Linked DNA regions of Immundisolibacter sp.. The main gene of each other region encodes a partner of the protein of the gene in region 2 in a complex. Links are inferred from orthologs where the notes say so. Each region holds a gene or a part of one and is shown on either strand. Other genes may lie near its edges.

Region 1 (2,908 bases), on a different replicon or contig from region 2:
TGGCGCCTGGACCGAGGCCGATCTTCGCGACTACAAGGCCGTCGAACGCACGCCGCTGCGCGGTCGCTATCGCGACACGGACATCCTGACCGCGCCACCGCCCTCGTCGGGCGGCGTCGCCCTCATCACGGCACTGAACATCCTGGAAGGCTATGCGCTGAACCTGCGCGATGCGGTAACCGGCAAGCACCTGATCATCGAGGCCATGCGCCGCGCCTACCGCGACCGCGCCGAGTATCTGGGCGATCCGGACTTCGTGGCCATGCCGATCGCCCAGCTCGTCAGTAAGGACTATGCCGCCGGCCTGCGTACCGGCATCCGGCCGGACCGGGCCACGCCAAGCGCCTTCCTGCCGGGCGCCCCGGCGGCGGCGGAAGGCACCGACACCACGCATTTTTCGGTGGTGGACACCCGCGGCAACGTGGTGTCGGCGACGCTGAGCGTGAACATCCCGTTCGGCTCCGGCTTCGTGCCGCCGGGCACCGGCATTCTGCTGAACGACGAAATGGACGATTTCTCGGCCAAGGAGGGCAGCCCCAACGCCTACGGCCTGGTGGGCAACCACGCCAACGCCATCGCGCCGGGCAAGCGGCCGCTGTCGAGCATGACCCCGACCATCCTGCGTCGCGGCGACACGGTGGCCGTGCTGGGCACGCCCGGCGGCAGCCGCATCATCAGCATGGTGCTGCTGGGCACGCTCACGTTTGCGCAGGGCAATGACGACCCGGCCGCCTGGGTGGGCACCGGGCGCTACCACCACCAGTTCCTGCCGGACGTGGTCGAGTACGAGCCGCAGGGCCTCAGCGAAACCGACATCGCCGGCCTGCAGAAGCTCGGTCATACGCTAAAGCAAGTCGACCGCCGCTTCGGAAACATGCAGGCCATCGCCTGGAACACCCGCAGCGGCGCCATGCAGGCAGCCAGCGACCCACGTCGCCAGGGCAGCGCGCAGGTGCGTTAAGAAAGAAGATCGCTCGGAATCCGCTCGCCGTTCTCAGGCCGGTCAAGCAAAAAGGCCGCGGATGCTCCGCGGCCTTTTTGTTGATTGGCGGTCCGGATCGCCCGCCATGCGGGCGGCGGGATACTACTGGCCGAAGCTCGCGGCCGGCACGGGCTTGCCGCCGTCCTTGTTCTCGACCAGATTCTGCCGATGCTGCGTGTAAGACGAGCGCACGAAGGCGTAGCGGTCCAGCGCCGCCTGTTCCAGCACCGTGCTGGCGTCGAGCAGCCGGTAGCGGGTGTCGATGCCGCCCAGAATGGTGACACCCCAGCGCGTGCCGTCGTCCTCGATGTAATTTTGCGGCAACAGGAAGTAGTTGCCGACCAGGCCGACGCCATCGCGCACGCTGCTCGGCCCAAGAATCGGCAGCACCAGGTACGGCCCTGAGCCAATACCCCAGGCGCCGAAGGCCTGGCCGATGTCCTCGCGGCGCTTTTCCAGGCCCCAGCCGGTGGCGACGTCGAAGATGCCGACCACGCCGACCGTGCTGTTGACCACGAAGCGGCCGACATCCTCGGCGCTTTCCTGGAAATTGCCCTGCAGCAGGTCGCTGACCGCCACCACCGGCGTGAACAGGTTGTCGAACACGTTGCTCACGCCGCGCTTGACGGGCTTGGGCAGCGCCCAGTCGTAGCCCTTGGCAACCGGCTTGATGACGAAGCGGTCGGCCTGTTCGTTGAACCAGAACACGCCGCGGTTGATTTTCTCCAGCGGATCGCTGACCTCGGGCGTGGTTTCCTGCTCCCACTCATCGAAGCCGTCGTCCGCCCCGCTGCCCGCGTTGGTCGCCGTCGTGCTGGTCGTCACCGCGTCTTGCGGCCGCTCGAAGTTGTCACCCCCGGCTGCCATGGCGCCACCGCCCAGCGCGGCACTCAGGCCGCCGGTCAGCATGAGTGCAGCGACTTTCTTGTTCATCTGGAGTATTCCTCGGCAATCGTTGACTGATTTTTGGGTTATCGCCGCAAGGCCCGACGGCTTGAGCATGAGTCGGCGCGGTACCGGGCCGATTATGCCCCGCCGCGGGCCACGCTCACAGCCGCGGCACCACCACGCCGACCTGGCCCTGGTATTTGCCGCCGCGGTCCCTGTACGAAACCTCGCAGGTCTCGTCGGACTCGAAGAACACCACCTGCGCGCAGCCTTCCCCGGCATAAATCTTTGCCGGCAGCGTCGTGGTGTTGGAGAACTCCAGCGTGGCGTAGCCCTCCCACTCCGGCTCGAACGGCGTCACGTTGACGATGATGCCGCAGCGGGCGTACGTGGACTTGCCCAGACACACCGTCAGCACGCTGCGCGGGATGCGGAAGTACTCCACGGTGCGCGCCAGCGCGAAGGAGTTGGGCGGAATCACGCACACGTCCGATTCGACATCGACCAGGCTGGCGGCGTCGAAGTTCTTGGGGTCCACCACCGCCGAATGCACATTGGTGAATATCTTGAATTCGCGCGCCACGCGGATGTCGTAGCCGTAGCTCGACAGCCCGTAGGAGATGACCCGCTGGCCGTCGACTTCGCGCACCTGACGCGGTTCGAACGGCTCGATCATGCCCTGCTGCTCGGCCATGCAGCGGATCCAACGGTCGGATTTGATGCTCATGCGGTGCTTCCAGGCCGGGCGGTTCAGTCGTTGACGACGGTGATCTTGGGGAAATGGCGGGCGTAATCCTTGCCGCGCCTGGCCAGGCTGGCCGCAGCGCGCAGGGCGATTTCCCGATACGCGCGGGCGATCGGTCCGTCGGGATCGGCGGCCACCGTGGGCTGACCGCCGTCAGCCTGTTCGCGGATATGCACATTCAGCGGCAGGGAGCCCAGCAGCGGCACGCCGTATTTTTCGGCCATGCGACCGCCGCCGCCGGCGCCGAAGATGTGTTCCTCGTGCCCGCACTGGCTGCAGATGTGGGTGCTCAT
Region 2 (5,806 bases):
ATCAGAACTGGGGAAGCGCTGGAGCAGCGGCGCCTTCCGGGCCTCAGCCGCGCAGCTTGTAGCCGCGCGAAAGCAGGCGCAGGCACAGTATACACAAGGCGACATTGGCCCCGGCCATGACCGCCACGCTCAGCCACGGCGACACGTCGGAGTGGCCGAAGAAGCCATACCGGAAGCCGTCGATCAGATAGAAAAAGGGATTCGCGCGCGACAGCGCCTGCCAGGCCGGCGGCAGGCTGTGGATGGAATAGAACACGCCGCTCAGGTACGTCAGCGGCAGGATCACGAAATTCTGCACGGTGGCCACCTGGTCGAACTTGTCGGCCCAGATGCCGGCCAGCAGGCCGCAGGTGGCCAGCAGCCCGCCACCGAGCAGACCGAACACGAGCAGCAGCAGCGGATGCGACGCCGTCGTGCCCAGGTAGAAGAACGCCACCACGAAGACGCCAATGCTGACCACCACCGCCCGCACCAGTGCCGCACCCACGAAGGCGAGATAGAACTCCAGATGCGACAGCGGCGCCAGCAGCACGAACACGATGTTGCCGGTGACCTTCGAGAAAATCAGGCTGGACGAGGTGTTGGCAAACGCGTTCTGGATGATGGTCATCATCATCAGACCCGGCACCAGGAACTGCGGATAGCTGACGCCTGGGTACACCTCCACCCGACCGGCCAGCGCGTGCGAGAAGATGAACAGGTACAGCAGCGCGCTGACCACCGGCGCGGTCACGGTCTGCATGAACACGACCGTGAAGCGCTTGACCTCCTTCACGAACAGCGTCCACAGGCCGGGCCAGTTGCCGATCATGCCGCGGCCATCACGCACCGGCGGGCAGGTGATGCCCGGCGGTCAGTTCCAGGAACACCTGCTCCAGCGTCTGCTCCCGGGTGCTGATCTCCAGCACCGACAGCCCGGCCGTGTGCAAGGCCGACAGCACGCGCGACAGGTCGTCCCCGCCGCGCTGCAGGCGCAGCACCAGCCAGCCGTGTTCGCGCGAAACCAGGCAGGCGAGGACTTGCGGCGGCAACTGGGCCGGCTCGCTGGCCAGGCGCAGGTGCACCTGGTACCAGGGATGGCGCCCCAGCAGGCTGCGCTTGTCATCGAGCGCCACCACCGTGCCGTGGCTCATGATGGCGATGCGGTCGCACATCGCCTCGGCCTCTTCGAGGTAATGCGTGGTCAGCACGATGGTCATGCCCTCGTCGTGCAGGCGCTGCGCGAAGGCCCACAGGGTCTGGCGCAGTTCCACGTCGACACCGGCCGTCGGTTCGTCGAGCACCAGCACACGCGGCTTGTGCACCAGCGCCTGGGCAATCAGCACGCGCCGCTTCATGCCGCCGGACAGGTTCCGCATGTTGGTGCCGGCCTTGTCGGCCAGACCCAGCGCCCGCAGCAGCTCGTCGATCCAGGCCCGGTTGCTGCGCGCCACGCCGTAGTAGCCGGCCTGGATGCGCAGGAAATCGCGCACCTCGAAGAATGGGTCGAACACCAGCTCCTGCGGCACCACGCCGATGGCCCGGCGCGCCGCCACGGCATCGCGCTGCACGTCGTGGCCCAGCACGGCGGCGGAACCGGCATCCGGTCGGGTCAGGCCGGCAAGGATGTTGATCAGGGTGGACTTGCCGGCGCCGTTGGGACCCAGCAGGCCGAAGAACTCGCCGGGCTGGATTTCCAGGTCCACGCCGCGCAGGGCATGGACCTGCCCGAAATGCTTGTGCAGCTGTCGGACGGCGATGGCCGCCGTCATGGAGCCGCCAGGCTGGCGTCGATCTGATCCAGTTCGCTCACTTCGGCCAGGCTGCGCAGCGCCGCAGGAACGGCGGTGAATTCGACCTGCACGCCCTTTTGCTGGCCCATGCGCAGCCATTCCACCAGCAGCGCCAGCGCTGCGCTGTCCACCGCGGTGACGCCGGAAAGATCGAAGCTCAGCCGCTGGCGGGGCCGAAACAGCGGCGCGCTGTCCGCCAGGCGCGCGCTCACCGTCGCGAAGGTCAGCGGACCGTCGACCCGCACCCGGCCGTCGGCATCGACGTTCATCGGGCGCCGATCAGGAATTCGCGCTGCGGTTGCGGTCGGCCAGCTGCTTGAGCAGGCCGTCCATGCCGTCGCGCTTGATGATGGCCGAATACTCGGACCGATACGTCACCACCAGGCTGACGTTCTCGATGATCACGTCATACACCTTCCACTCGCCGCTGCGGTTGGTGAGCAGGTAATCCACGCTGACCTTGGGGCCGTCCGGGCGGATGATCTCGGTGCGCACGGTGACCCGATCGGCGCCGGCCGGAGCCTGCGCCGGCAGGTAGTTGAGCTTCTCGCTGTCGTACTGGCGCAGCGCCGTGCCGTAGGTGCGCAGCAGCAGGTCCGAGAATTCGGCGATGAACTGCTCGCGCTGGGCCGGCGTGGCGGTGCGCCAGTGGGCACCCAGCACCCACTGCGCGGTGCGCTCGCGGTCCAGACGCGGGAACACCACGTCGCGAACCAGCTGGAACAGGGCGTGGTCGTCCTGGTAGCGGGCCCGGTCGCTGCGCAGGCTGTCGAGCACCCGCTCGGCGGTCTCGCGCACCACCGCGGTGGGATCATCCGACGCTGTCGTCAGGCACGCAGTGCCGGCCAACAGCAGGCCCAACATCGCCGTTGCAATTCGCTTCACCATCACTTGCCTCCGTCCTTGTCACTCTTGCCGGCCTGCCCGTACAGGAACTGGCCGATCAGCTGCTCGATCACCAGTGCCGACTGGGTGATCTCGATTTCGTCACCGTCCTTGAGCGGGTCCGGCGCGCCGCCCGGATCGAGGCCGACGAATTGTTCGCCAATCAAGCCGGCGGTACGGATCGCCGCCACCGTGTCCTGCGGCAGGTTGTCGTAGCGGGCGGTAATGGCCATCTTGACCACCGCCTTGAATCGTTCGTTGTCGAAATCGATCGCCGCCACGCGCCCGACCCGCACGCCGGCCACCGTGACCGGCGCCCGCACGCGCAGGGTGCCGATGTTGTCGAAGCGTGCCACCAAGGTATAGGCATCACCATCGCGATACTCGGCCAGGTTGCTCGCCCGCACCGACAAAAACGCCAGCGCCGCCAGCCCCAGCGCCACGAACAGACCCACCCACACCTCGACGGTACGCGATTGCATGAAACCGGATTCTCCTCAGGGCTCGCCGAACATCAGCGCGGTGAGCAAAAAGTCTGCGCCCAGCACCGCCAGCGAGGCGGTCACGACGGTGCGCGTGGTGGCGCGACCGACCCCTTCTGCGGTCGGCACGGCATCGTAGCCCTCGAACACCGCAACCCAGGTCACCACGGCACCGAACACCACACTCTTGATGACGCCGTTCAGGATGTCGTCGAAGAAATCGACGCCGCTTTCCATGTGCGACCAGTACGGCGCGGGGTCGAGTCCCAGCAGTTTTACCCCGACCAGGTAGCCACCCAGGATACCGACCGCGCTGAACACCGCCGCCAGCAACGGCAGGCTGATGAAGCCGGCCAGCCAGCGCGGCGCCAGCACGCGCCGGAACGGGTCCACCGCCATCATTTCCAGCGCCGACAGTTGCTCGGTGGCCTTCATCAGGCCGATCTCGGCGGTCAGCGCCGAACCGGCACGGCCGGCGAACAGCAGAGCGCTCAGAACCGGCCCCAGCTCGCGCACCAGCGACAGCGCCACCACGATGCCAAGACTGCTCTCGGAGCCGAAATCGACCAGCGTATTGTAGCCCTGCAGGCCCAGCACCATGCCCACGAACAGACCTGACACCAGGATGATGACCAGCGACAGCACGCCGACGCTGAACACCTGCTTGGCCAGGCGCCGCGGCGCCAGGAACTGCGCCGGCACCGCCGCCAGCAGCGGCAACAGGAACCCGCCGGCCCGCCCCAGGCGCGCCAAACCATCCAGCGTGCGCGCACCCAGCCCTTGCAACGGACCGCTCATGAGGCATCCGCCAGCAGGTCGTCGCGGTACTCGACCGCCGGGTAGTGGAAATGCACCGGGCCGTCGGGCTCGCCGCTCAGGAACTGGTGCACCATCGGTTCGGTCGAGGCCAGCAGATCCTCGGGCTTGCCATGGCCGATCACCTTGCCCTGGGCAATTACGTAGGCGTAATCGGCGATGCGGCAGGTCTCATGGATGTCATGCGACACCACCAGACTGGTCAGGCCAAGCGCCCGGTTCAGGGCGGCGATCAGCCGCGTCAGGATGCCCATGGAAATCGGATCCTGGCCGGTGAACGGTTCGTCGTAGAGGATCAGCATCGGGTCCAGCGCGATGGCCCGGGCCAGCGCCACGCGCCGCGCCATGCCACCGGACAGCTCGCTCGCCATCAGGTGGCGGGCGCCGCGCAGGCCGACCGCCTGCAGCTTCATCAGCACCAGCGAGCGCAGCAGCGTCGGAGGCAGGTCAGTGTGCTCGCGCACCGGGTAGGCCACGTTGTCGAACACATCGAGGTCCGTCAGCAGCGCACCGCTCTGAAACAGCATGCCGATCTGCTTGCGCAGCGCATACAGGTCCGACCTGGACAAGGTGGTCACTTCCTGGCCGGCCACCTTGATGGAGCCGGCCTGCGGCCTGAGCACGCCGCTGATCAGCTTCAGCAGCGTGGTCTTGCCGGTGCCGCTCGGGCCCATCACGGCGGTGATCCTGCCACGCGGGATATCGAGGTCCACCCGGTCGAAGATGACCCGCGCGCCGCGCCGGAAACTGAGGCCCCGGATCTGGATCAGCGGCTCAGCGGCGACACTGTCTTGGTTGTTATTCATGGAGGGGTATGGAGCAAGGGCGGGCAAGTCTCGGTCTTGCCCGCCGACACTGTCAACCGCGTGTCACATGAGCCGCTGCGGCAAGCGCCGGTCAGGAACGATGCGCCGGTGGTGCTTGCCGCGCCCTCAGGAGCCTTCCCTGGATGGAAAACCGAACAAGCCGCGGTTGCGTATCAGTTCGGCCACCACCGGCGGTACCTGCCTGGCCCAGCCGGGCGCATCGGCGCGCAGCGCCGGCAGTACCTGCCGCCAGTCGATGTCGAGCACCGCTTCGTTGGCACCGGCCAGGGCCAGAATCTGTCCACCTTCGTACAGGTGGCGGTAGATGTGGTGCACCGCCGGGTTCGGGTCGAAATTGTCGGCGGTGATCAGAGTGCCGTCGGCAGCCCGCCCTGGATAGACATACATCCATGTCTTGTCGCAAAACAGACGCCCGAAGGCCTCCAGAATCCCCCCTTCCAGGTCGGAGTAGAACGCCGGACTGAAGATGTCGCGCAGATTGTCCAGCCGCGCGACGATGCCGATGCGGCCCTGCGTGTAGCGACGCAGGAACGCCCGCAGACGGAAATAGCGCAGATAGTCGGACACCAGCACGTGGTAGCCGAGTGCGGTGAGCGTGTCGACGCGGGCCAGGAAGTCGGCGTTGTTGACCTGATCGCCGTCCTCCATGACGGTGGCCATGGTCATCTCGGCCACCGGCAGCACGTCCTCGCGCTCGCCACCGGCCTGTGCGGCGAACGCCGCCATGCCGGCCCGGAACATGTCCTCGTGACGGCGGGTCACCGGGCGGAAGTTCGAGCGCACGGCCAGGACGTCCTTGCGGCGCAGCGCCTCGCCGGGCTGCACCACGTGGCCATCCGGGTCGAACATCACCGCCCGCGTGAGCCAGCTGCGGATCAGGTGCAGGTTCAGCAGGCGGTTTTCGCAAGCGGCGAAAGACGGACCGCTGAACTCGATCATGTCGATCTCGATGCGGTCCGAACCGGCGCTGGCACCGCCGGACAGATCATCGGCCAGGCTCTCGATCAGTTTCTCGGGCGAGTCG

What was found.
Region 1: the proteins of H5U26_RS08010 (region 2) and H5U26_RS02975 are in contact, whole or in part, in a cryo-EM structure (PDB 8I8X), measured with the Escherichia coli proteins. The link is inferred for Immundisolibacter sp. from one-to-one orthologs.

What each region holds. Positions count from the first base shown.
Region 1 is NZ_JACIZD010000001.1:612,890-615,797, reverse strand. It holds H5U26_RS02975 (VacJ family lipoprotein), read right to left. Parts: upstream 1,916-2,908; coding sequence 1,085-1,915; downstream 1-1,084. Other genes in the region: apbC (iron-sulfur cluster carrier protein ApbC), read right to left, coding at 2,621-2,908; dcd (dCTP deaminase), read right to left, coding at 2,031-2,597; ggt (gamma-glutamyltransferase), read left to right, coding at 1-961. UniProt on the Escherichia coli protein: Involved in a phospholipid transport pathway that maintains lipid asymmetry in the outer membrane by retrograde trafficking of phospholipids from the outer membrane to the inner membrane.
Region 2 is NZ_JACIZD010000004.1:81,223-87,028, forward strand. The notes cover bases 857-3,822. They hold H5U26_RS08010 (ABC transporter substrate-binding protein), read right to left. Parts: upstream 2,661-3,822; coding sequence 2,052-2,660; downstream 857-2,051. Other genes in these bases: H5U26_RS08000 (ABC transporter ATP-binding protein), read right to left, coding at 857-1,751; H5U26_RS08005 (STAS domain-containing protein), read right to left, coding at 1,748-2,041; mlaD (outer membrane lipid asymmetry maintenance protein MlaD), read right to left, coding at 2,660-3,139; mlaE (lipid asymmetry maintenance ABC transporter permease subunit MlaE), read right to left, coding at 3,155-3,822. Outside these bases: H5U26_RS07995 (ABC transporter permease), read right to left, coding at 44-811; more of H5U26_RS08000, read right to left, coding at 822-856; more of mlaE, read right to left, coding at 3,823-3,937; H5U26_RS08025 (ATP-binding cassette domain-containing protein), read right to left, coding at 3,934-4,761; H5U26_RS08030 (hypothetical protein), read right to left, coding at 4,888-5,806. UniProt on the Escherichia coli protein: Involved in a phospholipid transport pathway that maintains lipid asymmetry in the outer membrane by retrograde trafficking of phospholipids from the outer membrane to the inner membrane.